Regions from separate parts of the Bacteroides stercoris ATCC 43183 genome, predicted to be linked through region 2. Evidence: riboswitches for the same ligand, from Rfam matches in the RefSeq annotation. Region 2 holds a riboswitch; each other region holds the start of a gene.
The links. A riboswitch is a leader RNA that binds a small molecule or an ion and turns the genes downstream of it on or off. The one in region 2 is predicted to bind cobalamin.

Region 1 (10,169 bases), 510 kb from region 2:
TGGGCGCGTGTACCTTTATACATAAACGAACGGCTGATGATATTTGGAAAAACCTGTTTGAATTGCCATTGGTTGAAACGGATAGAAATCTATCGGAAGAGGAATTTTTATCATCGGCATCCTTTCGCTCACTTATAGCGGAAGGAGAGGTACCGGAAGTACGTTTGGTGTTTCGAAATGTGAAACATGTGCTGTCCCATCGGGTGATATACGCTAACTTTTATGAAGTCGTTTTGCCGGAGAACTCCCGTTCTTTTTCGGAATACCAGTGTATCAGAATGGAAGATTTGGAGCAGTATCCGGTATCTCGCTTGGTACATGCTTTTTTGGAGAAGTATTTATAAAAGTTGGCTGTATTCTTGCATGATGTTGTTATTCTCGCTAATTTTGGCAACAAATTTTAAAATTGAAAGCGTATGTCAGTAAATAAAGTGATATTATTAGGAAATGTAGGCAGAGACCCCGAGGTGAGGTATCTCGATACCGGTGTGGCTGTTGCTACTTTCCCCTTGGCTACTTCAGACCGTGCCTATACATTGGCAAACGGAACGCAAGTTCCTGAACGTACGGAGTGGCATAATCTTGTCCTTTGGCGCGGACTGGCAGAAACGGCTGAGAAATATGTGCATAAAGGAGACAAACTTTATGTGGAGGGTAAAATACGGACCCGTTCGTATGATGATCAGACCGGTGCAAAACGCTATGTAACGGAGATTTTTGTAGATAACATGGAAATGCTGTCTGCAAGAAGCGCAGCGCCCGGAACTACACCGCAGGCAGGTATATCCGGACAAACGGCTGCTCCTGTACAGTCAACACACTCGCAGGCTGCTCCTGCACAAAATAATCCAACGGACGATTTACCGTTCTAATTGTTTAACTAAAACCAAAATCTTTGGACCCAGACGCTTATTTATGCCAATTGGCAGATGTTTTTAACAGTATAACCGTACATACTCCTTCTGTTTCGGCTATTATAGCTATTGTATTGGCTGGTGTGCTTTTGCTTGCTTCCGGTTTTGCTTCGGCTTCCGAAATTGCATTTTTTTCACTCTCGCCGTCCGATTTGAATTCTATTGAAGAGGGGAAACATCCTTCTGATGAGAAAATCAGAAATTTGTTGGATGATACAGAACGACTGCTGGCCACGATACTGATTACGAACAATTTCGTGAATGTGACCATTATCATGCTCTGTAATTTCTTTTTTATGAATGTATTCCAATTCCATTCGGTTATTGCGGAGTTTTTAATCCTAACGGTTGTATTGACTTTTCTGTTGCTGCTTTTCGGTGAGATTATGCCGAAGATTTATTCAGCGCAGAAAACATTGGCATTTTGCCGTTTTGCAGCTCCCGGCATTCTGGCATGCCGTTCCATATTCTATCCGTTGTCGTCGATATTGGTGCGTTCTACATCGTTTCTTAACAAGCATTTTGTGCGTAAAAATCATAATATTTCAGTAGATGAGCTTTCTCATGCGTTGGAGTTGACGGATAAAGCCGAGCTTTCGGAAGAAAACAATATCTTGGAGGGTATCATTCGTTTTGGAGGTGAGACGGCTAAGGAAGTCATGACATCGCGTCTGGATGTGGTTGACTTGGAAATTCGCACTTCTTTTAAGGATGTGTTAAAGTGCATCGTGGAGAACGCTTATTCGCGTATTCCTGTTTATGCGGAAACACGTGACAATATAAAAGGGGTGCTTTATATCAAGGATTTGCTTCCTCATTTGAATAAAGGAGATAATTTCCGTTGGCAATCATTGATTCGTCCGGCTTATTTTGTTCCGGAAACCAAGATGATTGATGATTTGCTGCGTGATTTTCAGGCAAACAAGATTCATATCGCTATTGTGGTGGATGAATTCGGAGGGACATCGGGTATTGTTACGATGGAAGATATTATTGAAGAGATTGTTGGGGAGATTCGTGACGAATACGATGATGAAGAACGTACTTATGCCGTACTCAATGACCACACATGGGTGTTTGAGGCTAAAACACAACTGACGGATTTCTATAAGATAACCAAGATAGATGAAGAAACTTTTGATGAAGTGGCAGGTGATGCCGATACTTTAGCGGGGCTTTTACTTGAGTTGAAAGGGGAATTTCCGGCGCTTCACGAGAAAGTAACTTATGATTATTATGAATTTGAGGTTCTTGAAATGGATAACCGCCGCATCTTAAAGGTGAAATTTACAATAAATGAACCGGTACGGGAGGGTTCAGAAACAGAGAAGTAATGCCTGTTTTTAAACAATATACAGAGAGTTCATATAAGTGGGGGATTTGGAAGACAAGTGAAAGTTTGGAAGAACTGCTTGCTTTACTTCCTCATAAAGAAAAATATGAAGAGGGTATTGGAAAATTTACAGCCGTTTCTCGTAAGTTGGAGTGGCTGGCTGTACGTGTATTGCTATATACAATGCTTGGCGAAGAGAAAGAAATACACTATTATTCCAACGGCGGGCCCTATTTGGCAGACGGCTCTTTTTCCATCAGTATTTCACATACCAAAGGTTATGTAGCGGTCCTGTTAGGTGAACCGGGGAAAAGAGTCGGGATTGATATTGAGTGTTATAGCGAGCGGGTACGGAAAGTGGCGCATAAGTTTATGCGTGAAGATGAAAAAAAATCCTTATTCAAAGGTACGGAAACCTGGTCGTTGTTGCTTCACTGGTCTGCAAAAGAAATCATGTTTAAATGTATGAACGCTTCCGATGTCGATTTTCGGGAACATTTGCATGTAATGCCTTTTACGCCTGACGAACAAGGTGTGTTCTCCGCCGCCGAATACCGTACGGCGGAGAAACAGATTTTTCAAATTTACTACTATTTGTTTTCAGACTTTGTCCTGACATTGAGTTTGTAGTTACAGCCTTTCCAATTGTACTGTAAAGTGACGCATTAACGGAGCTTCCCAAGTAATACGTACTCCTCTTGTAATTGTTTCGCGTCTGTCATATACATTTTTAAGCGCAGCGGCTATTACATTCATGTGGTTATCGGTATACACGCGGCGTGGAATAGCCAGCCGGAGTAAATCCAGTCCGTTGAAGCGGTTTTCACGGGTAACGGGATCACGGTCGGCAAGTAAATAACCGATTTCACATCCGCGTATGCCGGCTTCCAGATATAACTCGACGGTTAAAGTCTGTGCAGGAAACTCTTCTTTAGGAACATGTGTTAAAACTTTGGGAGCATCTACAAAAATTGCATGTCCTCCGGCGGGACGTTGGTACGGTATTCCGTATTCATCTAATTTTTTAGCCAGATATTCTATCTGGCGAATACGGGTTTCAAGATTATTAAATTCGGTGTTTTCATCCAAGCCGATGGCAAGTGCATTCATATCTCGGCCATTCATACCGCCATAAGTAAGGTAACCCTCGAATTGTACGCAGAATCCTTTTGCTCCTTCATACCAGTCTTGTCGGCGGGTTGCAATAAATCCTCCCATATTTACGATGCCGTCTTTTTTGGCGCTCATTGTCATACCGTCTGCAAGGGCAAACATCTCTTTGGTTATTTCCTTTATGCTCTTATCTTGGTAACCTTCTTCACGTGTCTTTATGAAATAGGCATTTTCGGCAAAACGGGCGGAGTCGAATATGACAGGTTTATTGTATTTATCGGCAATATTCCGGACTTCCCGTAAATTTTGCATGGAAACAGGTTGCCCGCCAGCTGTGTTATTGGTAATGGTAACAATGATAAATGGTATGCGGCTGTGATGTTCTTGTAATGCTTTTTCCAGCTTTGCAGGATCTACGTTGCCTTTAAAGGGAATTTCCAGTTGCGTTTGCCGTGCTTCATCTATCGTACAGTCCAATGCTATTGCTTTTCGGCTTTCGATATGACCTTTGGTTGTGTCGAAATGAGAATTTCCCGGGATAATATCTCCTTCATGAACCAGATAAGAGAATAGTACATTTTCGGCAGCACGTCCCTGATGTGTAGGAATGACATATTCAAAACCGGTCAGGCGGGTAATGACTTCTTTCAATTTGAAGAAAGAAGAAGCCCCGGCATAGCTTTCGTCTCCGAGCATGATACCGGCCCATTGCCGGTCGCTCATGGCTCCTGTTCCCGAATCGGTGATAAGATCGATATAAACTTGTTCTGATTTTAGTTGAAAAACATTGTAATGGGCTTCTTTCAACCACTGTTCACGCTCCTGGCGGGTACTTTTACGAATAGGTTCCACCATTTTGATTTTCCATGATTCGGCAAATGGTAATTCCATAGATTATTTTTTTATAAGTTAGACAATAGGTCAACGGATAAATCCGTTTTTGTGTTTTATGTGCCGAATATAATGATTTTATAGATGATGAACAATGTTTTTGATGACTTTCTGTAAAACAAATGTCCGGGCGAATCACTTCGGCCGGACATCATTTAAATAAACTTGGCAGAGTTTATTCTCTTTTACTTTCTTTGAAAGAGTTTTGATGAATGAAATGATTGGATAGAATTTATCCCGTTCATTAGACTCAACGCTTTTTCCTCGAAAGCAATGATAAGATAATGCATGGCAGGTCTTCTGACTTGTTTCTGTTGCAGGCTGCCTTCCCGGAAAACGTTTCCAGTGGCATGGAGAGAGAATTCATTGTCTGCAACATTATGTGAAACTTACAGCAGCGGGACTGTTCAGGACTTGCACCTGATTCCCTTTTAATCGCCTCCTTTGAAAAAAGTCGACAAACCAATGCATCGCAAAGATAATGAAAAAAGTAACAAACCAAAATGAATAAAAGAAATTATTTCTCCTTTGCCAACGTAAAAACGAATTCCAGTCCGCCACCTTGATTATTCTTGGCGGAGATTGTTCCGCCATGAATGATGACGGCATTTTTTACGATGGCAAGCCCTAAGCCTGTACCGCCTAATTTTCGCGAACGTCCTTTGTCTACACGATAAAAGCGTTCGAACAAACGATTCAGATGTTCTGGTGAAACGCCTACTCCGGTATCTGCAAAACTGAAATAATAGAAGTTCTCATCCTCACGGAAACAGTTGATGTTGATGTAGATATTGGTTCCTGCATAAGCCATGGCGTTATCCATGAGGTTACGGAATATGGAATAGAGTAATGAATAGTTACCCTTTAATTGTATTTTGGGATGTAAACCGTTGACTACCGTAATATGCTTTTCTTCCAGTTCCAATGATACTTCGTTGACTATATTGGTGACAAGCATGCTGATGTCTACTTTCTCCATATCAATCATATTGGCTGCTTCATCCATACGTGTCAGTACGGAGATATCCCGTAATAGACGGCTCAGCCGGTTGCTTTGGGCATAACACCGTTCTAGGAAAGTCTGCATCTTTTCGCGAGGGATGCTTTCATTGCTGACAATTGTTTCCAGATACCCTTGAATACTGCTTACAGGGGTTTTCAGTTCATGTGCAATGTTCTGTGTCAGTTGGCGTTTCAAACGTACTTGTTCTTCTTCCTGTGTGATGTCATTAATGGATATTTCAAAACTCAGATCCTGGAAGATGATACATTCTACAATGAATATGCGCCCGTTTTTATTGATGTTGATGGAGAGACGCTTCTCTTCTTTATCCGAAGGTCTTCTTTGTGCCTTACTGATAAAATCGGTGATTTTTTGAAATTCGTAAATGGAAAATATCTCCTCGGTAGTTTGCAAGTTGGAATCGGAGATTAAATTGCCGTATTGTGTAAAGAGGTTATTGACTAAGATTTCTTTTTTGTCTTTAGTAAATACACCCAATCCTTCGCGAGAAGTCTGTAGGTGTGTAATCAGTTTCTCACGTTCGATATATAACGCTTCTTTGGTTTCCCGCAAACGTTTATATATCTGTATAATGTGCTGGGATATTTCGCCAAGTTCATTATGCGGGAAAGCAGATTGTATATCGGTTTCCACCGGTTCGTTTTTATCGGCGCGTTTGGCAAATTCCCGCAGATGGTTGATTGCCGTACCCAGTTTGGATGTAAACTTATAGAAAACGAATATCAGCAATAAAGTAACAATAGCTGTAAACCAGAGGTAATGCGGATCGGCAGCCAGACTATTTACCAGGTTTACATCATAGGGTAATGCCGAGCGAATGATATACTGGGGATAGAGAGTTGCCGAATAGAAATAGGGTATGCCTGTTGTTTCGGAGGTGCGCCTTAAATCATATCCTTTGCCGTTCTTTAATGCTTTTTGGACTTCCTGACGATTAATGTGATTGCTGAATGCTTCTTGGGAAGTTTCATTGTAACTGTCATAAAGGACGCGGCCTTGTAAATTTACGATAGTGACACGAAGGTCTCTGTATGAACCTTTGGCTATATACCGGTTTAAAGTAGATGTCCATAGACTGTCTGGAATACTTCGCAGTTCCTGTTGCAGGCGTTCATTATAGTCTTGGAGTTGCGTGTCGAGCAGTTCTACTTTATACTCTTTCTCCCGTTGATATTGATAAGCAATAAAACAGGCTGCAAAGACAAGAAATAATGAGATTACCGAAAGAAATAACTTCCGGCTGAATGACAGGAAGTGTCTGTCATTATTCGGCTTCGAAGCAATAACCATATCCTAAGCGAGTTACAATACATTTGCCATATATTCCTATCTTTTTGCGCAGGCGGGTGATGTTTACGTCTATAGTGCGGTCCAACACATATACTTCGTCACTCCAGATGCGGCTCAATATGTCTTCGCGGGAAAATACGCGTCCTTTGTTTTGCAATAGCAAGAGCAGTATTTCAAACTCTTTTTTGGTGAGGGGAGCTTCCTCTCCGTCTATGCTTACTTTCTTTTTGATGATATCAAGCACTAATGATTTATAGGCAATTTGTTCAGGTGCGCGCTCCGTTTCAGTTTGCCGGGTACGGCGTAATACGGCTTTAACGCGTGCTGCTACTTCGCGTAAGGAGAAAGGCTTGGAGATATAGTCGTCTGCTCCTATATTAAATCCGGTTACCGTATCATTTTCGGTGTCTTTGGCTGTGATAAAGATGATAGGAATCTTGGCCGTTTTCTTTTCTTTCTTTAGCATACTTGCCATTTTGAATCCGGAAATTTCCCCCATCATCACGTCCAGTAATAGCAGGTCGTAAGTACTGATGTCCATTTTCAAGGCATCTTCGGCAGAGTTTGCGGTATCTACTTCGTAGCCTTCATTCTCAAGGTTAAACTTTAAGATTTCGCATAAATCTTCTTCGTCGTCTACTACTAAAATCCGATATTCGTTCATTGTATTTCTGAATTAATGTAATGAGAGACGTATAGAGTCTCTTTATTACAAAGTTAAACTTTATTTCTTTTCTTCGACAAAATTGCGGCGTTTTTGTTACGATGGAATGAAACAAGTATTACATTGCGATTACAAAATCTCTCTTGCAACTAATTAAGTATTATCTTTGTATTGTTTTAAAAAGGGTTTCTATATGAAAGAATTAATGGATATAAAGAGGTGGGGACAATCTAAGTGGCGTATGCCGTTAATAGTGGCTGTATTGGCTGTTGTAATTATTGGTTCGATTTGGTTGAACGTTGCTCCTTTCCGTTCCGGTTTTGAGATAACGGATGAATTGGGTGGGAATATTTTTCCTTCCAGCATTTTGTCTGTTGCAACGACAGATGCCCAGGTGATTGTGCCGGCTGATTCGATGTTTGTGGGAAACCCAAAATCTTGTATCGCTGTGAAAGTCCGGTCGGCAAAGGCTTATAGCCGGGTGAGGATAGAAGTTGCGGAAACCCCTTTCTTTTCCCGTTCCGTTTCGGAGTTTGTATTGGCAAGGCCACGTACCGAGTATACAATCTATCCCGATATTATCTGGAACTATGAAGCCTTGAAGAATAATAATCAGGCGGAGCCGATTAGCGTTGCCGTTACGGTAGAGATGAATAGGAAAGAGTTGGGGCAGCGGGTACGTACTTTTTCGGTGCGCAGTATCAATGAGTGTTTATTGGGGTATGTTACGGGAGGTACGAGATTTCATGATACCGGAATATTCTTTGCTGCTTATGTCAATGAAGAAAATCCTATGATAGACCATTTGCTACGGGAGGCATTGAATACTCGTATTGTGAATCGTTTCCTCGGTTATCAGGGTAGTCCTGAGGCTGTCGATAATCAGGTTTATGCCTTGTGGAATGTTTTGCAGAAACGTAATTTCCGGTATAGTTCGGTTTCTAATACAAGCCTGTCCAGCAATGTGGTTTTCTCTCAACGTGTTCGTACATTCGATGATGCCTTGGAGTCGTCGCAAATTAATTGTGTGGATGGGAGTGTTCTGTTTGCTTCTTTGCTGCGTGCCATAAATATCGAGCCGATACTGGTACGTACACCCGGACATATGTTTGTTGGTTATTATACTGATGCAAATCATAAAGATATGAAATTTCTTGAGACCACCATGATTGGGGATGTGGATTTGGACGATTTCTTTCCTGATGAACGGCTGGATTCTACTATGGTGGGAAAAACGCAGAATCAGATGTCCCGTATAACCTTTGATAAGTCTAAAGAGTATGCAAGTCGGAAATATAAAGAGAATGAAAAGGGCATTCATTCCGGCAGATTGAATTATATGTTTTTGGAAATATCCAAGGATGTAAGAAGGCGGATACAACCTATAGGAAAATAGTAAAGGTTGAATAGTTTATAAGATTAAATAGTACTTTGGGAACTTAGCGCATTATCAGCAGCAACAACCGAATATGGCACAGACATCCCAAGCAATGCAAGCAACACTAATGATAAGCAATAATTTCTTTTCATAAGCTCTTTTTTATTTGGATTTATTTGCAAATTTATAAATTAATTCAGCAAATCAAAGAGAGATGTATTTAAAATATATTAAATAAATATTAATATATTTGCTTTTATAATTTTAAAATATTACGCTACTTATCTGATAAGAAATAATAATGTTTATTGTTTTATATTTGCCAATATTTTGGCTCAGCGGAAATATCTGGTTGGTAAGTTTTAAAATTAGCTATCTTTGCTTACCTTTGTTTTATGAAACCCGCACAACTCCTTCGTGCCATCCTTCCGGATGTGCTTATAGACAACTTTGATATTGTCAATTTCGACAAGAGTGCTGACCGTTTTGATATTTATCTTGATGAAAAAAAAGTTCAACTAAAAGAAGATAAGATCAATCCGGATATCATATCCTATGGTTTTGGTGAGTATCGTACAATCCAAGACTATCCTATTCGTGGTCGCGCCACTTATCTCCATGTTCGTAAACGTAAATGGCTTGACAAATCTTCCAATGAAATCTTCAGTTATGACTGGGATTTATCCGAATTTGACGGTACACGGCTCAATTCTGAGTTCGTCTCTTTTTTAAAAGAAGGAGATTGAATCTACTCCTGTGAGCATCAGTGTGCTTGCGGAACGTTATGGCGTAAAAGGGCAGACTCTTCGTAAACAATACAAGGAGAAAATCAGTGATTACCGGAACTGGGATCAGCTCGAACATGCGCATGACTATCTCCTTTATCCTGAAAATATTGGAGAAAAGCTTTCTTTGGATGAAACTTGCCTGAGCAATGGAGATGTTTATACGATTCTGACCAATAAAGCAGCTAAAGGTCGTAAGGGTGCTTTAGTTGCAATAGTTCGTGGAGTGGCCACAGATGCGGTAAGCGGAATCTTGCGCAGGCTTCCGCACCGGAAACGGCTGTCTGTCAAGACTGTCACTACAGATTTATCTTCAGCCATGATGCTGACAGTCAGAAAGGTGTTTCCTGCCGCAAAGCTGATCAATGACCGTTTTCATGTACAGCAGCTCATGTCTGAAGCTGTTGACCAGTTAAGAATACGCTATCGGTGGAAAGTACTTGATGCGGAAAATCAGGCTATCAGGGAGCATCGCCAAAAGAAGAAAGAAACAAAGAGTAAGGCGGAAAGGGAAAGAATAGGGAAATGGGAACCTGAAAGAATGGAGAACGGAGAAACCCTGTCACAGATAGTAAGCAGAAGCAAGCACATTATACTGAAACACTGGAGCAAATGGAATGAACAGCAAAAGACCAGGGCTGCCATTCTCTTTGATAAATTCCCCAAGCTTCTGGAAGGATACAGCCTTAGCATGAAACTGACAGACATCTTCAACAAGAAGTCAGGTCTCGATGAAGCAAGGCTAAATCTCGCAAGATGGTACAATGAAGTGGAAAA
Region 2 (10,169 bases):
TTGCTTTTCTCTATTTCGAGGAGCTTTTCTTCGGGGGTGACTTTTATCTCTACCAGCTCTATCATGTTGCGGATGAAGTTGGCATATCCGGTCAGGCTCGCTTGGAACTTGCTTCCTGCATACTCCACGCTGATGGAAGTGTATTGTGAGGTTTGCGCCTTGAGGTCTGTATTGCCATGATAGGCGGTGAGGGAGCTGCCGCCGATGCTGCCTGTGTGTTCATAATAAAGCTCTTTGATGGTAGGCGCCTTGAAGCCCATGGCATAGGAAGCGCGCAGGTTGAAGTTACCGGCTTTGTGGAGTGCGGATACTTTGGGGCTGAGGTTCAGTCCGGTTTCCTTGTGTTGCGTGCCGCGTACGCCGGCAGTCAGTATAAGGTTGCTTGTGGCAGTCCACTCTTCCTGCGCATAGGCGGCGAGCGTATAGACGGAAGCGATGTCGCCTGCTATGTGGTGAGGCGATTCCAGACGGTTGTACTGGTACTCTATGCCAGTATTGAGGATGTGCCGGTCGCCGAAGTAAAAGATACCTTTTACCTGCGCCAGCACTTGTTGCTGTATGCTCTGCTTGATACGCTGGCCGGGGTAGTAGGTGATGCGGTCGCCGTCTTTGAAGTAGTCGGTGATGTCTTTCAGCTTATAGTCGTAGAAGTAACCGTAGCGACCGTAAGAGAGGTCGGCGGTGAGGTAGTTGCGCCCGTTCAGCTTGTACCTGCTTCCGGCGGCAAAAGTATAGTTGCGGTAGTAGAAGTCGTTGGGCAGGTACTTCCACGGGCCGTGCGTACGCATCACCCAACGTTCGTAGTACGTTCCTTCGGCGGTGAGGTTCAGTTTTCTGTTTACCTGCCATTCCAGATTCTCGGAAAGAGTATAGTTGCTGGAACGGTTTACGGTAAGCATGGTGGAACCGGGCTTCAGTTGGTTCTGATCCCATTGCATATCCGTATTGCGCCAGCCGTCGGTGTGCCGGAAGTTGATACCGGTCACCGATTTCAGTTTGCCGTAGTTGAAGCCGAAGCTGGCGCTTTGCCGTACATCGCCATGCTCGCCCACACGGGTGGTGCTGGTGAGTTCCATTTTCTCTCTGCTCCGTTTGGTAATGATATTGATGACTCCGGCAATGGCATCGCTGCCGTAAAGTGAAGAAGCGGCGCCTTTCACGATTTCGATGCGCTCTATGTTGGCGGGATTCAGTTGGTTGAGGTCGTTTTGTCCGCCGATGTCCCCGTTCATGCGCTTGCCGTTTATCATGATGAGGATATAGTCGTTGTTCAGCCCGTTGAGCTGGATATGGCTGCCCATGTCGCCGTCATGGAAGGTGAGGGAAGGGCTGAGCCCGCTGAGAAGGTCGTCTATGCTGCGCGCCTGATATTGCTCCAGCGCTTTTCCCGTGAGCACCTCTGTCTGCACGGGGGCGTCTTTCAGGTAGTGCTCGGTTCCCGTACCTGTTACCACTACTTCGTTGAGCAGTAACGAGAGTTCTTTCTCATCTTTGTTTTTAAGGATACTTTGTGCCGGGGCGGATTGCATCACACCGCACAGCAGTACCGCTTCAAGCCAATACTTGTGCTTCATCGTCTACCGATTTTTTCGTTGATAAAACAAAACGGCACTTCGCTTCTGTGTGCGAAAGGTAATGGCCCGAAAGAGTAAAATAGGAATCCTATCGTATCAGTATAGGGGACATCGCTTCTAATCCTGGAAGCTCAGTGCTCAAGTTACGGAAGTTGGTAGGTATTCTGGCTCTCCTCTGCTTGTATTACCTTCCCATCGCGTTGCCGCGACAGTGGCTTTTGCGGATACAAACATCTTTTATTGAGGATTACAGCTGCAGGTACAGCTCCGGTTTTACACCGGATTCCCTTGCATCGGCAGGCGGATATGCCTTCCCGATTGCCAATTCCGGGGGTAAAGATAAAGACTTTTTATATATTATTCAGCTTTTTCTTCCTGATTATTTTCTTTTTTCTTCATTTTGTCTTTCTATCGGTAGTATTCCTCTGCTTTTGCAAGTGTTTCCGGCTTGCCGATGTCGAACCAACGGCGGTCCTGAAGCGGATAACCCTGTATGCAGGCTGTTTCGCACACGGATAGATAAAAAGGAATAATGGAGAACTTCCCTTCCCATTGTCTGCTTTCCATATAGCGGAAAAGGGAAGGGGATATGACGTGAATGCCACCGAAAGCCATTTCCTTGTATTGCCTTTCTTGGAAAGAGAATCCTTCGGGCTTGGTTTCACCGGTGGATTTGTTTATCCAGCCGTGCAGGCGGTTGGCATCGTCCAGCAGCAGGTAGCGTGATGTCTGTCGTTGACTGACGAGCAGTGTAGCCTCTGCATTGCTTTCCCGATGATGCCGGTAAAGCTCTGCAAGATTGATGTCGGAAAGGATGTCGGCATTGTGCACCAGGAACGGTTCGTTGTCGTCCAGGAACGGACGCGCTTTCTTTATCCCGCCACCGGTGTCGAGCAGCATATCCCGTTCGTCACTGAGGTGGATAGTGATGCCGAAATCGTTATTGGCGCGGAGAAACTCGATAATCTGTTCTCCAAAGTGGTGGATATTGACCGTAATGTCATTGAATCCGGCTTCTTTCAGCCGTAAAATCACCCGTTCCAGCATCGGTTTTCCGGCTACGGAGATGAGTGCTTTTGGGGTGTGGTCTGTCAGCGGACGAAGGCGGGTTCCCAGTCCGGCGGCAAATATCATTGCTTTCATAAAATAATAGGATGACGGGCGGTATTACTGTTTCGCGCTAAAATTCTGTTCTATGTTCTGTTCTCTGTGTATCAGGTTCACTTGTACGCCGAACTTCTTGTTGAGGTGTTCGGCAAGGTGTTGGGCCGAATATACGGAGCGGTGTTGGCCGCCTGTACAGCCGAAACATACGGACAGGTTGGTAAATCCCCGTTCCATATACCGTTTCACGGATGCATCTACCAGACCATATACGTGTTCGAGGAATACGGCGATTTCCCCATCCTCTTCAAGGAAGCGGACAACGGGCTCGTCGAGGCCGGTGAAAGGCTTGTAACGTTCGTATTTGCCAGGGTTGTTTACGGCACGGCAGTCGAATACGAAACCGCCGCCGTTGCCGGAAGAATCTTCGGGGATACCTTTTTTATAGGCGAAACTGGTGACTTTTACTACTAGGCGACGCTTTTGCAGGTCGTCGGTGAATTGTTTCAGTTCGGTCAGCCTGTGCAGGACTTTACAGAGATACGGATATTCGGGGTAAGGCTCCTGCAACAGCTGGCGCAGGTTTTCAATGGCGAAAGGCACGCTTTGGATGAAGTGGGGCTTCTTCTCGAAGTAACCGCGGAAGCCGTATGCGCCCAATACCTGCATGGTGCGGAACAGTACGAAATGACGGAGTTGGGCATAGAAATAGCTTTCATCTACCGGCTGGTATTTGCGCAGGGCTTCGATGTATTCTTTCAGAAGTTCTTGGCGCAGGCTGTCGGGATAATTGGCCTTGGCTTGCCACAGGAATGAGGCCACGTCGTAGTAGACAGGTCCTTTGCGTCCGCCCTGAAAGTCGATAAGCCAGGGTTCGCCATCCTTAATCATTACGTTGCGGCTTTGGAAGTCGCGATACATGAAAGTAGCGGAACTGCTGCGGAGAAGCACGTCTGCCATTTTCTGGAAATCATCTTCCAGGCGGTCTTCCTGAAAATCCATGCCCGTTGCCTTGAGGAAACAATACTTGAAGTAGTTCAAGTCCCACAGAATGCTACGACTGTTGAACTCAGCCTGCGGGTAGCAGTAGGAGAAGTCCATGCCGTCGGCTCCGGCAAATTGCACGGCGGGTAGCAGGCGCATGGTCTTACGAAGCAATTGCTTCTCCTCTTCATCGAATACGCTTGTCTTGCGTCCTTTTTCGATGGCGTTGAACAGAAGCGTATCTCCCAAATCTTCCTGCAAATAGTAAATATCGTCTTCGGAACGGATAAACACTTCGGGCACGGGCAATCCTTTTCCGCGGAAATGCTCTGCCATATAGAGAAAGGCACGGTTTTCCTCAACGGATTCGCCGCTTACCCCTATCAATGTAGGCGTACCTTTGAGGCGGAAATAGCGGCGGTTTGAGCCGGAAGAGGGAAGTTCGTCGATGGCTTCGGGTTCGTGCCCGGTATGTGTGATGTAGAGTTTTTTAAGTTCTTCGGTTATCATAGCGTTTTTTATATTTGGCAGCTAAGATAAGACTTTTACCGGATATATTATTACCTTTGTCCGACAAAATCCATAACAACCCTTTTATACTTCATATCTTATACCCTAAATAACATGCGTCACGTTTCTCAGTTTCTCATAGCAGCCCCCACATCGGGTAGCGGAAAGACCACCGTAAGCCGCGGACTAATGGCTTTGCTGACACAAAAAGGATTGGCGGTACAGCCTTTTAAATGCGGTCCGGATTATATCGATACCAAATATCATGCGGCTGTATGCGGACGTGCATCCATTAATCTGGATACGTTTATGGCTTCCGGTGAACATGTGTGCGAACTCTATGCACGTCATGCCGTTTCTGCGGATATTTGCATTGTGGAAGGGATGATGGGAATGTTTGACGGATATGATCGCGACCGGGGCTCTTCGGCGGAGATAGCTCAGTTGTTGCAACTTCCAGTCGTGCTGGTGGTGGATGCCAAGTCTGCCGCTTATTCAATGGCTCCTTTGCTGTCGGGATTCATCCATTTTCGTCCGGATATACGGATTGCGGGGGTGATATTCAATCGTGTAGGGTCGCCCCGCCATTATGAAATGCTCAGGGAAGTGTGTGCCGAGATAGGCATAACCTGTTTGGGGTATCTTCCAAAGGAGAAAGTGCTGGAGCAGGAATCACGTTATTTGGGACTTGATTTCAGTCGATCCAAAGGCACGGATGCCATAGGTATTCTGACAAGGTTATTGGAGCAATGCGTGGATTGGAAACTGCTGCTGGCGAAGACGGCGGTTCCGTTGCGGGAAACGCGGGAAAGGGATAGGGAGTTTGTCGGCGGTAGGAAACCGGGCAACCTGCGTATCTTGGTGGCACGTAACGAGGAGTCTTTCTCTTTCATTTATGAAGAACATTTGGAGATGTTGCGCGGAATGGGTCGTATCTCTTTCTTCGATCCGGAAAAGGATGTCCCCATAGCGCAGGACACCGATTTGTTGTACTTGCCGGGCGGGTATCCAGAAAAACATTCCGTGACGCTTGCCGGAGCCCGTCAGGTGAAAGAATCCGTTCGGGAGTATATAGAGCGCGGCGGAAAGACGCTGGCAGAGTGTGGCGGAATGATTTACCTTTCGTATGCCATAGGTTATGACAAACGGGAGCATGAGAGTGGCGGCAGCGGGTTCGACAGAATGGCGGGTGTGTTTCCTTTTTATATCTCCAATGAGAGTGAATATCGAAAATTGACATTGGGGTATCGTAGCTTCGACTATAAGGGGCAGCGTTTGCGGGGGCACGAGTTTCATTATACGCAGTTCGGCAAGTCGGGGACGGCTCCCGATGACAGTAAGAAAGAGCTGTATATGCCGCCTACCGTCGTGCAGGTGTATAATGCCAAAGGGCAACCGGTGAACACGCCCGTATTCCGCTACAAGAATACGATAGCAAGTTACACGCATCTTTATTGGGGTGAAACGGATATAATGAGTTTATTTGAATAAGCATACGCTGAAAGATGAAAAAAGTATATACCCGTACGGGAGACAAAGGAACCACCGGCATTCATGGCGGAGCGCGTGTTCCCAAAGATGATATTCGCATCGAGGCAAACGGCTGTTTGGACGAACTGAATGCCGTAATAGGAATTGTACGTTCCATGCTTCCTGCCGAAGACAATTGGCAGGAACTGCTGCATACCATTCAAAGAGAACTGATGGTAGTGATGAGCCATGTAGCTACGCCCGATGGCGTGTTGAACCCCAATTTTCTTTCTGCCGCCGAACTGACCGTACGCTGCGAACAGGAAATGGATGCCATGACTGCCGGACTGAAGGAGAACGGCTATTTTCTTCTGCCGGGCGGTACGCCTGTTTCTGCGCACCTGCATTTTGCCCGCACAGTGGCAAGGCGTGCCGAGCGACGCTTATGGACACTGCATCGCCAAGCTCCGCTGAATGAGGATATTTTGCGTTTTGTGAACCGTCTGTCAGATCTCTTCTTTGTCATGGCGCGTACGGAGATGCAGCGGCAGGATTGGCCGGAAGAGAAATGGCAGGAATTTGCTTATAAGAGGAAAAGACTGTAAGTTTTTCTTAATTTCCGGGTGCTGATTTGTTAACAACAGCGTATTCCTATTAAACCATGTTATAAGTAGGACCACAGTCCTCCGATAATTTGGAGATTCCCGAAATGTCCGTATATTTGCAATGTGTTTTTCATAGTATTAGATTTAAGGTTAACAAAAAGATTGGCTGTCTGGGATAGATAGCCTTTTTTTATGCCTCTATATCACCTGTCTTTATGTTACTTCGTTTATAGACTCTCCTTGTAGTGTACACCGCCCACGCACCGTATATGATTACTTGTATCCACAGCGTCAGCATCTGAGGCCAGATGTCGGCAAGGCTGCCGCCCATTGAATTTAATTTTACGAAAGCGAGTACTGCGGGGGCCACAGGGAAGACGTAATGCGCCGCTTGCCAGTACCAGGGCATCAGTTCCAGCGGGTAAGACACGCCGGAAAGGAAGATGTAACCCACAGAAAAGAAGGCTATCATCAGCAGTGGGGCTTCGGAGTCGGTAAACCAGCGGGACACGGCAAGCGCAAAGAAACTCGTGGCAAGCAGGAAAGGAATCATCATAGTGACAATGTCCCAACCGCTTCCTATATTGGGAATGCTGAAAATATGCGGCAGCAGTCCCAACAGGAACATGGAGAACACAACATACAGCATTACATATACGAAGGTTCTTCCCGATACGATGCACAGCATATCTTTCAGGGAACGGGCTTTCATGCTGTAAACGCCTTCCCGCTGCTGTTCTGCTTCTTCGCCGGTAAGCATGGCAATCACCATCAGCATTGTCTGGAAGATGATGACAATCATTACGGCGGGAATCAGGTAAGAACCGTATCCTTCGGTGTAATTGTAAAGGGCCGTTCCCGATACGCTGACGGGAGTGGACGACGCAACGGCCAACAGACCTTGCGGCGGCAGGAATACTGTTCCGGTACGCCGGTGGGTATCGTTTACGGCAAGCATCACGCGCGAGCTTGCTTCTTGCAATCCCTTGAAGTTGAGGAATGCGTCCGTGGCGGCATACAGGGTGAATACGGAAGTCTCGCCGCGCGCTACATGCGTCTCGAAGTCGGAAGGAATGTAGAGTATACCGGTAACCTCGCCTTTTTTCATCCACTTGCGGGCTTCGAGGATATTGGGCGTTTGGGCATAGACCGAAGTCTGCGGGGCGGCATCCAGCCATCGTACGTACTCCCGGCTGAGTGCGGAGTGGGAGAGGTCTACTACGGCAACCGGTGCTTTGCGTACCAGATTGGGAGCATACATATAGTTGTAGAGTAAGCCATAAAGGAAGATTCCCCCTGCCAGCACCAGCAGGATGGCGGGATTGGTGGCAATGGCTTTCCATTCGTGGCGGATGACATTGCTCAGGGATGCTTCCGTGCCGGGCGATGCACCGGATGATATACCGGACTGTATATCGGTCGCTGCAATGCCGGACAATGCTTTGTCTCCGATATGGAGAGTTTCTTCGCTTTCCTTCCTCCTCAGTATCCACCACTTCAATAAAGGCAGAATCAGTATGGCCAGCAGCAGGAATACCAGTAGTACAGCCACCGATTGCCAGAAATAAGCAAACCCCGCACCGAAATAAATCATAGCCTGTGCCGCTTCGGTGAAGTGCCGTACCGGAAACAGGTAGGACGCCGCATGCACCGGTGCATACATTGCCGTTACCGGAAATGTCACTCCCGACAGTGTAGCTCCCAAAGAGCCTACCATTGACACCACGCTGATGATATAGGCTATCTTGGGAAAGATAGAGAATATCAGCACCGCCAATGCCTGCGTAGCCATGATAAACAGTACCGTTACGATGTTCATCAGCCACAAGCTGCCTTGAAACGGTATGTTCATCAGTCCGAACAACACGTAGTTTGCCAGTATGCCTATAACGGAGAACATAACGGTGTAGGGCAACAGCTTTCCTGCGACGGCAGTCAGCATATCGGCATTCCGCAGATTAGCCGGGTCTTTTCCTGCGGGTGTGGCAGCCCCCATCCATTCTTGCGTTGTCCCGAACTTGAATTCGCTGCCTATGGCATACACCGTTACAAGTAGAATCAGTATCTGGAATAGAACGAAGAAAAACGGCTGGCTCAGATAGATAGAGTAATCCATATCCGGATTATAAAGCGGATGCGTATTGGCTTCTACCGGAAGAAGGAACGTCTGTATCTGTTCCTGCCCCACACCCAATGCTTCAGCCTGTACAACGATGGGCGACAGTGCTACGGGGGCGAGTGTGGTTTCAAATGCTGCCATCAGTTCGCTTCCTACCGAAAGAAGGGCGTAATGGTAATAGTAAGTCAGCGTTGCACCCGTCCCGCTGACTGTTTTCTGCTCAAACTGCGGCGGGATGGACAAGTAGCCGTATATCTCCTTCCGTTGCAATGCCTGTCGTGCAGAGGCTTCGTCCGTAAAGTGCTCCGTAACCCGGAAAGTAGGTGTGGCGGCAATGCGCCGTGCTATGGTACGTGAGGCTGCCGTATTATCTTGGTCTACAATGCCGATAGGAATATTCTCCATCTGTCCGTTTCCGAAAATGGTAGCCATAAAGAACAGGCAGAACAAGGGCAGGAGGATGCACACGCTGAAATAGAGACGGCGTGAGGTGATACGGTGACATTCGCGGAAGAGGACATTATATAATAAGTTCATAATAGGAAATTTGTATGGTGAGATGATTGGCGTTTCAACTCTGAACGGTATCTATTTGGGTGATGACAGACTTTTTTCAAATAGGGTGATGACGGATTTTTTAGACATAAGAACAAATAAGAAAACATTAGCATATGTTATAATCATGAATATGTTCTTTTGTTCTTATGCCTAAAAAAAGATTGTCCGGTTTCCCTTCTTTCCTTTTTATACTTTATTTACGATTGCTGACATTCCCGGTCTAAGCCCTTCCACCGCTTGTACAGGTCGTGCATGTATCTCGAACGTCTGCATATCGTAACTGCCTGTCTGCTTGGTCGATTTCCAAGTGGCGAAACTTCCCAGCGGACTGATGTAATAGATGCGGAACTCTATGTCTTTCTTGTCGAGGGCAGGAATGTCCGCTTTGAAAGTGCCGCCCATTTTGAACTGTGGCATCAGGTCTTCCCGGATGTTCAGGACTACGTGTGCATCGCTCATCACCACCAGGCTCATGATAGGCGTGCCCGGAGCCACCAGCTCGCCGCGCTTGGGAAAGATAGTGGCTATCTGTCCGTCTTCGGGAGCAGTGAGCCTGGAGTCTACAAGAAGGGCGGAAACTTCATCCACCGTGCTGCGTGCGGCATCTACAAGGCTACGTGCGGCAGCGCGGTCTTCGCTTTGCGCGCCGTCCACAGCCATTTGATATTGCTGGTATGCCGCGCGTTCGGCAGCTTGTGCGGCTTTGTACATGGCTTCTACTTCGTCCTTTCGTTGCGAAGTAACCACACTGTCTTTATAAAGGGTGAGGATGCGCTGATAGGTGGTTTGGGCAAGCGTCAGGTCGCTTTGCGTCTTATTCCAAAGCTGCAAGGCTGTAGCGATAATCTGCCTGCGCGTTCCGGCATCAATCTTTTTGTTCTGTTCCTGCGCCACCTGTTCCAAAGCATTTACCTGACGGTATTTGGCTTCGATAGTGGGACTGTTGATGACAACGAGCGTGTCACCCGCTTTTACCCAATCTCCCTCTTGTACGAGGAAAGAATCTACACGCCCCGGCAGTTTTCCGCTGATGCGTATCTCCGTGGCTTCTACCTGCCCTTGCAGCACCATTGGCTGCCGGCTCATAAGTGACATTCCGATAACCGATACTCCTACGGTAACGATTAATACGACGATGAATGCGATGCTGATGGTTTTGTTGCTGATATTCATTTAATTTAAGTATAAACTATAAAGTACGGTGTATCCAAATACACTTGTTGTTTCTTTTTAGGTACGGATTAT
Region 3 (10,169 bases), 900 kb from region 2:
TGCTTCTCCGGCAATCTCAATATGGCTTCCTGGAACTTGACGGCCAACTCATTTTCATAGTCCACATAGTCGGAAGCCTTCAAACTGGAAATCAGGTTTTCCTGAATATCTTCGGTTGAAACGGTTTCCCGCCTTTTACGGCTATTCAACAAGCGGAGGCTTTCATTCGTTGCAATCCGGTAAATCCATGTGCTCAGTGAACTCTCGCAACGGAATTGCTCCCAATGCCTGTACACCTGAATAAAGACTTCCTGCAATACATCCTCTGCATCTTCGTGCAGCACTACCAAACGCCGTATATAATAATATATCGGTTCCTGAAAACATTCCACCAACAGTTGAAAGCCCTGTTCACGGTTGGATTTATATATTTGTCGAATCTTGTTTTCGTTTATCATCAGTTCATCCGGGTTTTACTGGTTAGAAAGGAGAAATGGGAAGAAGTTAAATGAGATGGAGCGTATTTGTCGTTTATTAACAAAAAAAGTCGGGGCTGCATCTTTACAAGACACAGCCCCGACCCATCTGTTTATAAGTTTACGGCAATTACCAGAATCTGTTTCGCTCAGGATTATACTCAAATCCCACTCTTTTCAGTGTCCGGACAATTACTTCTTTCTCAACGTTCATATCCTCACAAAGTGCATCCAGTGAAGGATAGAAATCACGCAATTTCATATTGATGAAGCTGTACAGCATCATCGGATCTTCAGGCAATTTCATAGTCACAATCTTTGTTTAAATTAAACACTAATACCGGGCGCAAAAATACAATAAAATATCATACGAAAGAGTATTATCCCTTGAAATCTGCAAGTTATCCATGCAAACGATTGAAACGACACGTCAATTAAAATGTTGCGGTCCTCTTTGGCTAACGATTACATAGATAATGACCGGCGCTCCGATAATCGGTGTAACTGCATTCAAAGGTATAATACCTGCCTCACCGGGCAGAACGCAAATCAGGTTGCAAAGCAATGCTACTGCTCCACCGCTCAAGATAGTCACAGGCAACAAGGAGTTGTGATTGGCTGTCCGCAATACCATACGGGCTATATGAGGAACGGCAAGTCCGATAAATGCAACCGGTCCGCAAAAAGCGGTGGTTATGGCGGTCAGCAAACCGGTGATGACCAAAAGCCAGTTGCGCACATATCGTATATTGATTCCCAAATTCTCCGCATAACGCTCTCCCAGCAATAATGCGTTCAAAGGTTTTATCAGTAATAAAGAGCCGAATAATCCGGCAACGGTCACCAATGCGAAAGCAGGCATTTGTTGGAGAGAGACACCGCCAAAATTACCCAATCCCCATACCATATAAGATTGCACTCCCTCTGCCGTAGCAAAGAAATTCAGCAGGGCAATGGCGGACGAAGCAATATAACCTATCATGATACCCGTTATCAGCAACATGACATTGCTTTTTAACAACGTAGAAAAGAATAGGATAAGTCCCATTATCAGCATAGCACCTACAAACGCCCCAGCCAGTACGGAAAAGAAACCGGACAAACTGAATGTTCCGGCGGATATGCTTCCACCAAAAAACAGCATCACGAACGCCACTCCCAGACTCGCCCCGGAATTAATGCCCAGAATAGACGGGCCTGCCAACGGATTCTTAAAAGCGGTCTGCAACATCAGTCCGCAGACTGCCAGTGCACCTCCGCAAAGCAATGCTGTCAAGGCTTGAGGCAGGCGGGACTCCCATACAATAAAACTCCAGCTTGCCTTCTCGCCTTCATGCCCCATGAGTATGCTGAAAACATCGGATACGGGAATCGGAACCGACCCTATCAGCAGATTAGCCATAAACAGTAATACAATTACCATTCCTAATCCGATGCCATATTTCCATCCTTTATTCATTCAATTTGCAAAAATAGCGCAAACCGCCTAAATCTCCTATTTCGGGATGTAAAATCTGTATCAAATCCGACAACAAATAGTCCGGACGGAAAGGAGTTTCTTCATAAAAAGGAACTTTTGCCGTGTTACATCCGTAAATATTCCGTGTTTTAAATGCTTTGAAGCCAGTATAACCTATATAATCGGCTTTCAAATCAGAATAGGTCATATCACGGTCTCGATTGTACTTAATAGTCCATACATCTGCATCACCAGCCTTGTCAAAAACTGTTTCAAAAGCCAAAGGAATGGAACCGCTGTGTTTATCTTCCGCAAAAGCATAACGCCCGCAGGCATCATTAAACAAACGTCCGATTGTACTGCAACCACCCGGTACATACCAGGCAGAACCGCTTTTCAGTTCACTGACAATAGACAAAGACGAAGACGAAAGTGAAGCACGTTTTCTAAGCTGGTTATAACAACTATCCACCTCGGCAAAAAGGCTGTCGGCTTTTGAGACAACACCAAAAAGCAACCCGTAGAAACGCATCCATTCGGCACGCCCCAAAGCGGAAGTCTCCATATAGTCGGCACACTCGATAATAGGAATATTCAGTTTTTCAACGCGTCCGTAACCACCGCTGTTCTCAAACGGAGAAAGCAAAATAGCATCGGGATGCAGGTCGATAATCTTTTCCATATCAGGATTCATACCGTCACCACAGTCGGTAACCGTTCCGTTACGGTATCCGTCCTGTATAACCGGGAGTTTAATGTACTTCAAGTCACACACACCGCCTATACAGCCTGCAGCTCCCAACTTATCCATGAGACTGCAATGAACCGAGGAATAAATGACCGATTTGCGAAGCGGAGTACGGACAATTGTCCCCTCGGGCAGATGCGCCGGTAAAGGTTGGGATGCCGGAACCAAAATATAGGTGTGCAATGTTTTCAGGGTATCCCAAGGGTTACGTAAAGTGGCAATAGTGTAGCCGGGATAACTTACTAACGTGAGGTTATCGGCATAACGCAGAGGGATAGTATCACCGGATATAAAAACAGAGACAGTCTTGTCCTTCCCACTACAAGCGGAAAGGAACAAGACCAGTGTCAGCATAAGAAACAATAATGTAACTTTTCTCATTTTTAATTAAAGAATACAGCAGAATTGGGATTCTGACCACCACAATCGAACTTTTCTATGAAAGTTCCATCTTTCTTGAAACGGTAGATATTTCCATTACCGGCAGCAAAATAGGTTGTACCAATATAAATATCACCATTATCATCATTCACCTGCAACATAGACGTACTTGTTGTTGCCAGTTCTTTAGGAGCATTATCTTTCAAGAAAGAAGACTGGTTCAATGTTTTGGTTTTAATATTATAAGTACTGAAATGATTGGTTGTAACAGCAGGATTTACATTCCAGTTTGTCAATGAATTAATCAGATACACTACATCATCATCTGCAGCCATATAAGTAGCGTGACCAATGTTAGTCACCTCGTTACTATTGGCCGGATCTATTATTTGTAAAACATAACCCTCCTCTACAAAAGAATAGTCCCATGCTATGAGAAATATCTTATCATCTTCTTCCATCAAAACATTAGGATTTGTTGCCACAGCTAACTTTTCTTTTAAAGTAAATGTAGCCAAATCCACAACAAATACATCATTCAGATAAACCCACTTCCCGTCAACCTGCTTATAAGAATTAGCCACATAAAGCATGTTATTACTAATTGCTACACCTTCCAGATTATAGCCATTCTCAATAGCTAACTTCTTTTCCACTTTTAACGTATTAGCATTAATCTTTGCCACGACACCACCATAGAAAGAAGCATAAATATAACCGTCTTCGGCTGCTATTGCACGGATACCAGCCGCCAAATCCGGATCATCCACAAATGACGCACGAGTCTGTTCCACACCGGCTGCATTCAGTTTTACCAGATAGTTGGAGCCATATACTGCCACATACATACATTCATTGTATTCAATCATCGTCTGACCAAGGTCTCCCAACTTAGCCTTATTTTGTTTCTGAAAAATATCACCGATAAAATCAGCACCTCCATTAGGAGCATAAAAAGCAATATTTGCGTTGTTAGCACCTTGCGTACCTGCATTCAGGAAAAAGGCACGCACTTGCGGCAAAGCAACTGTTGAACCTGAATCATCTAACAAATCGTCATCATCACTACAAGACGCAAATGAAACACTTAACGCGAGCATACAAAGCATGCTGACTAATAAACTTCTTACTTTCATAATTCTTACTTATTTAATTGGTTAAAATTCAATTGTTCCCGTCAGTCGCCAAGAGCGTCCCGGCATAGGATAATATTTTATCACATCATACTGTGTATCTGTCAGATTAATGATTTCGGCCTGCAAACGCAATTTACAATGCCGAAAAGAGAAGTTTCTGGAAAGACTGACCGTATGCTCCATGTATCCGTCAATTCTATTCTCAGGTATATTCTGTGACATACTATACCGCTCGCTTACCCCTACAATGGAATACCCCACATTAACCCACGGCATTTCCAAAACTGCAGATACATTCCCGCTATGCTTAGGGGTGTAAGGCAGCTGATCTTTATAACTTTTAGAAGTGGCATCGGTCAAGTCTATAGCTTTCTGCCAAGTATACCCACCCGACACAACAAGCACCATATTTTTACCTAATGAAGCTGCCGCCGCCAATGTAGCATCCATTCCCGTAACATGAACTTTTCCATAATTAGCCATCTTCCAGGCATAGGTGGTAGGGAATGCAACGATCTTATCAGTCACATCATTATAATAACCGTCAACAGTGACTGATAGATAATTTAAAAAAGAAGAAAAGGACCTGCTCCATGTTATGCCCATATTATACTCATTAGCCTTTTCCGGACGCAGACTTCTGTTGCCCAGCCGATAATAATACAGGTCATTGAATGTGGGCATACGGAAAGTACTTTTATACATTAACCGCAAAAAGAGCAATTGTTCTTGCCAGGGCTGTAAACTAACCGTAAAAGAAGGAGCCAGACGTTGAAAGTCAGCAGGTGCATCACCTATTTTCACATGTTCGGTTACATTGGTATAGACCAACGAACCGGTAGCTGTTATCCTACCCTGCCGATAACGAGCGTTAAAAGCTGTCAAAGAAGTATATCTTATAGGAAAAGGACAGTCCGGTAAATTACTGCGCAATTTATTGATAATTCCGTCTTGCGCCAAAGATAAAGACAAAACATTCCATGGACGATATAATGCAGTTACCGACAAATAATATTCATCCTGCCGATGCACAGCCCGGTACAACCCATCTGCATACTCATTGCCCTTATCTTCGTATTTATTCCATCCATGATTATATTTGGCTTGTGCCTGTAAAGACCATTTCTGTGAAAAATCCTTCTTGTAACGAGTTTGTATAAAAACATTCTCATCCCAAAGAGTTTCATCTGAAATAGGATTATAAAGTGTCACCGAACCGGGCAACCCCCGTTTTGAATAAAAGTAATAGGCCTTCAATTCCAAATTACTACTATCTTTGAAAGTATGAAATAAGGTAGGCTCTATCTGATAAGTATAGATTGCCGAATTATTACGCTTTTCTTCCGTCACATATTTTCCGTTCACTAACGTGAATGGATAATTACCATCAGCCCGCATATAATTTCCATTCAACGAAAAGGAAGTACGGCTACCTGCTTTCTGCCACCACCGGATTGAAGGACTGACGTAGCCAAAAGAACCGCCTCTCATCTGCACCCGAAATGCGGAATTGCGTTCATTTTCAAAATGCGGTTTTTCCGTTTCAATACTCAACACCCCTGCCGATGCATACATACGTGCCGATTGCAACAAGTCTTCCGGTTGCCCGATATTCAGGGAAAGCACAGAGACATTATCCAACGAAAAACGACCAATATCTATTTGTCCCGCCTGGCAGTTGCTCACAACAACCCCATCATAACTGACAGCCGTATGTGCCGCTCCCATATTACGGACGGAAACGGTTTTCAACCCACCTATTCCTCCATAGTCCTTTACATTAGCACCGGCAAAACGACGTACGGCATCTGCCATATTCTGTATGCCCAATTGGCTAATATCCTGTTGCGACAAAGTTTGGATGGGAACTGATGAAGTTACTTTATTGGGTAATCTACGGGCTGTCACTGTCACCTTCTCTATTTGGTGCACTTTTCCTGTAATTGTATCCCTGACCACTTCTTGTGCAGAAAGGGAAACTGCACACAAAAAACCGATAGCACAGACTATCCGTACTTTAGTTCTTCTCGCCATACAAAGTAAGCAAAGATTATCTTAAAACCACTTACACACTGTCCGCTTTCCTCGAACGGACAATTTTTTGACTTCGTTTTGCAGGTCTTCTGACTTATTCCTGATGTATCACCTTCCCATTCTTCAAGAACAGTGGCATAAGTATTAATACATCTTTTACGGAACTTACAGCAGCGGGACTGTCCGGGACTTTCACCCGATTCCCTTTTCATCCTCCTCCTGAACAAGAGTGCAGAACAAAACGCCGGCAAAGATAGGAATATATATAATAAGTCTATAAATCTTACAACAGTTTCTTCAAAAAAACATTCATTATTTTATAAGAAGCATAACTTACCCCCTTTCTGCGAGAAGGTAACCGATGAAAGGAAAAACGGGCACATATACAAGAACATAATGCTCCCATAAAGAACAGAAATCCGGCAGAACTTCTGATATCTCCCATCCCGACCAAAGGTGACACGATACCTCCAAATGCAAAACCTATTGCCCCTAAAAGAGCCGAAGCTACTCCGGCATTCCTACGTTCACAGTCCATAGCCAAAGTGTTGGAAGCAGTAAAAGCCATTCCTACCATTGAAAGCAAACAAAAGACCAACACTTCATAAACCCAGAAATTACAATTCAGAAAGAATGCAACGGAAAGTAGTACGGAAATAAACAACATCCCATGATTTCCTATATGTAAGGCATGTTCCATGGTAGAACAACGCACAGACAATGCTGAAGATATTACCATTGCAACCGCATTAACCCCGAAGCAAACACTGAACAGCATGGGTGAAAGACCATAATGTTGTTGCATAATAAAAGGAGCGGAAGCAATATTGGTGAACAGAACACCCATTGTAAAACCGTATTGTAAAATGTAACGCACATATTGGCGGTTACGTAATACGGCACCGAAACGGTGATACATATCTACACATCTTATATTTTGCCTTTGTCCAATTGGCAGAGACTCCTTAAAACGTACACTTCCGATAACCAGAAGAACGCCCAATGCAAACAAAAACCAGAAAATGCCATGCCAACCTCCAAAGTCAGCCAATGCCCCACCGCCTATCGGAGCAACTACCGTAGCTATTCCATTGACAGCGCCAATAGTAGCCAACATGCCAGCAAGCTCATGAGCAGAATATTTATCGGCAGCAATAGAACGGGATATCACAACTCCTCCCGCTCCGGCAACTCCCTGCACAAAACGCCACAACACAAACTGTGATATGTCCCGGGAGAAGATACAGCCTACAGTAGAAATCAGAAATAGACCCATAGCTACCAACAAGGGAGAACGGCGACCGTACTTATCACTTAACGGACCAAAAACCAATTGTCCTATCGCCAGCCCCACCATACTCGTAGTAAGCCCCAACTGTACTTTTGAAGATGTAGTTTGGAAGAAATCCGACATTGCCGGTAAAGTAGGAAGATACATGTCCATAACAAATGGACCAAAAGCGCTCAACATCCCCAAAAACACCAATATGAAACCTTTTGAATTTTGTTTACCTGTCATTATCTTTCCCTCTTTTAAAATCGGCGGCAAAATTATCCCATATTTTCCAAACAGCCTATGGCTTATCTTGTACAAAACATTTCATTTTCGGAACAATATACAGTATTATCATTGAATATATCTATATTTGTTACGTAAAACAGAACTTTATTCACATGTACGAACAAATATCTCCAGACACTTCCCATATCAGATATGAAGAAACCGACTTGTCGTATCTGAAACTACGTCCATACCGTTTTAAATGTGGCATATACTTAATCTGCATACAGGGTAAAAGCATTATTTCGACAGGAGTGCAACAATATGCTTTTGATGAACAAACCGAATTAATTTTCCTTACAGGCAGCCTCATCCAGATAATACAGGCCTCTGCCGATTTTAAAGTACGGATACTTCTATTTCCCAAAGACGTTTTCCTAAAAGCAATACTACCGATTGATACCCCCTACTTCAATTACGTACATGAACACCCGCATTATCATCACACGGCAGATGAAAGGAGTCAGAATACGTGGCGGGAAATTGTATTATGGATGGACGTTGCCCAAATGCTTTTCAAGAACAACAACACACTCCTGTTCAGAAAACAACAAGAACTTAATTTCCTTCAAAGCATATTAATGTGGCTTTTCAATACTATTCCGGAAAAACTGGCTGCCAATAAGCAATATAGCAGAAAACAGATGCTCTGCCACCAGTTCATGCAACTGATACGCGAACACAGTACTTGCGAACATCAAGTTCCGTTTTATACGGAACAGCTCTGCATAACTCCTCGTTACCTATACGAAATCACCACTCAATACATGAATGGAAAAACGCCTAAACAACTGATAGATGAGCAACTGATAGCGGAAGCCAAAGTTCTTTTAAACGAACCGTGCTTATCTGTTACCGAAATTGCCGAACTGCTGAACTTTGCCGACCAATCTTACCTGAGCCGTTTTTTCAAAAAGAACACCGGCATGTCTCCTAAAGAATTCAGGTTACAAAAGCTATTATAACCAGTTTCGTCAAAATAATTTAAAATCGGTTGTTTTAACCGCCATTTTATTAACTTTGTTAGCATAACCAAAACCAAGCTGCCATGAAATACAAATTATTAGTTCTTGACGTAGACGGGACACTTCTCAACGATGCCAAGGAAATCAGTAAACGGACTCTTGCTTCCTTACTTAAAGTGCAGCAAATGGGCATACGTGTCGCATTGGCTTCCGGAAGACCTACATACGGCCTTATGCCATTAGCCAAAACTCTTGAATTAGGCAACTATGGGGGCTTCATCATCTCCTATAACGGTGGCCAGATAATCAATGCGCAAAATGGGGAAATCCTGTTTGAACGGCGAATCAATCCGGAAATGCTACCTTATTTGGAGAAAAAAGCACGCAAAAATAATTTTGCCATATTTACTTACCATGATGATACCATACTGACAGATAGTTCCGATAATGAACATGTCCGTGCCGAAGCCAATCTGAATAATCTGAAAATCATTCAGGAAGAAGAATTTTCCACAGCAATAGATTTTGCACCATGCAAATGCATATTAGTCAGTAATGATGAAGAAGCATTGAAAGATTTGGAAGAGCATTGGAAAAAGCGTTTGGACGGAACGCTGGATGTTTTTTGCTCGGAACCTTACTTTCTGGAAGTCGTGCCCTGCGGAATTGATAAAGCAAACACCTTAGGCGTCCTATTGTCATATTTGAACATCGCCCGTGAGGAAGTAATCGCCATTGGAGACGGCGTATGCGATGTCAATATGCTCCAAGTTGCCGGTCTGGGCATAGCCATGGGGCATGCGCAAGACTCCGTAAAAGTTTGTGCCGACTATGTAACAGCTTCCAATGAAGAAGACGGTGTTGCCCAATCTGTAGAAAAATTGATTCTGGCTGAAGTGCATGCTGCTGAAATACCTCTTGACCTGCTAAACGAGCGGGCACGCCATGCATTAATGGGCAACTTGGGTATCCAATACACCTATGCCTCGGAAGAACGCATAGAAGCAACCATGCCCGTAGACCACCGTACCCGCCAGCCCTTTGGCATTCTACACGGCGGTGCAACTCTTGCGCTTGCCGAAACCGTTGCCGGACTCGGCTCTATGATAACCTGCCAGCCCGATGAAATTGTGGTAGGCATGCAAGTCAGCGGAAACCATATTTCGTCCGCACACGAAGGAGATACCGTACGTGCGGTAGCGACTATCGTGCATAAAGGACGTTCATCTCATGTGTGGAACGTAGATGTATTTACTTCTACCAATAAGCTGGTTTCTTCTGTCAGAGTTGTTAACAGTGTTTTGAAGAAAAGATAAGTTGAGATATGCCAATATGGAGTAGACTCATAAACATCAGATATGCCATAGTAGATGTCGAAGTCGGCTTGAAAAATCATAAAATCCATGATATCGGAGCACTCCGCCATGATGGTGCTACATACCACAAAGCTTCAAAAAAGGAGTTATTTG

Region 1: another riboswitch for cobalamin. It lies ahead of NQ565_RS07895 (tryptophanase); the one in region 2 lies ahead of NQ565_RS10090 (TonB-dependent receptor plug domain-containing protein).
Region 3: another riboswitch for cobalamin. It lies ahead of NQ565_RS14110 (TonB-dependent receptor plug domain-containing protein); the one in region 2 lies ahead of NQ565_RS10090 (TonB-dependent receptor plug domain-containing protein).

What each region holds. Positions count from the first base shown of each region.
Region 1 is NZ_CP102262.1:1,955,859-1,966,027, forward strand. It holds gene mutY (A/G-specific adenine glycosylase) at 1-344, shown strand, start outside; gene NQ565_RS07880 (single-stranded DNA-binding protein) at 417-872, shown strand; gene gldE (gliding motility-associated protein GldE) at 896-2,248, shown strand; gene NQ565_RS07890 (4'-phosphopantetheinyl transferase family protein) at 2,248-2,877, shown strand; gene NQ565_RS07895 (tryptophanase) at 2,878-4,251, opposite strand; cobalamin riboswitch at 4,525-4,734, opposite strand; gene NQ565_RS07900 (sensor histidine kinase) at 4,769-6,565, opposite strand; gene NQ565_RS07905 (response regulator transcription factor) at 6,540-7,229, opposite strand; gene NQ565_RS07910 (hypothetical protein) at 7,423-8,625, shown strand; gene NQ565_RS07915 (ISAon1 family transposase N-terminal region protein) at 9,003-9,353, shown strand; gene NQ565_RS07920 (ISAon1 family transposase) at 9,364-10,169, shown strand, end outside.
Region 2 is NZ_CP102262.1:2,463,414-2,473,582, forward strand. It holds gene NQ565_RS10090 (TonB-dependent receptor plug domain-containing protein) at 1-1,574, opposite strand, end outside; cobalamin riboswitch at 1,712-1,915, opposite strand; gene NQ565_RS10095 (nucleotidyltransferase family protein) at 1,983-2,717, opposite strand; gene NQ565_RS10100 (RapZ C-terminal domain-containing protein) at 2,742-4,172, opposite strand; gene NQ565_RS10105 (cobyrinate a,c-diamide synthase) at 4,287-5,663, shown strand; gene NQ565_RS10110 (cob(I)yrinic acid a,c-diamide adenosyltransferase) at 5,678-6,247, shown strand; gene NQ565_RS10115 (ABC transporter permease) at 6,438-8,798, opposite strand; gene NQ565_RS10120 (HlyD family secretion protein) at 9,111-10,097, opposite strand.
Region 3 is NZ_CP102262.1:3,367,821-3,377,989, forward strand. It holds gene NQ565_RS14085 (RNA polymerase sigma factor) at 1-398, opposite strand, end outside; gene NQ565_RS14090 (DUF4250 domain-containing protein) at 547-723, opposite strand; gene NQ565_RS14095 (iron ABC transporter permease) at 847-1,875, opposite strand; gene NQ565_RS14100 (ABC transporter substrate-binding protein) at 1,868-3,004, opposite strand; gene NQ565_RS14105 (YncE family protein) at 3,007-4,140, opposite strand; gene NQ565_RS14110 (TonB-dependent receptor plug domain-containing protein) at 4,162-6,174, opposite strand; cobalamin riboswitch at 6,237-6,431, opposite strand; gene NQ565_RS14115 (multidrug effflux MFS transporter) at 6,458-7,693, opposite strand; gene NQ565_RS14120 (helix-turn-helix transcriptional regulator) at 7,849-8,700, shown strand; gene NQ565_RS14125 (Cof-type HAD-IIB family hydrolase) at 8,784-10,016, shown strand; gene NQ565_RS14130 (RecQ family ATP-dependent DNA helicase) at 10,025-10,169, shown strand, end outside.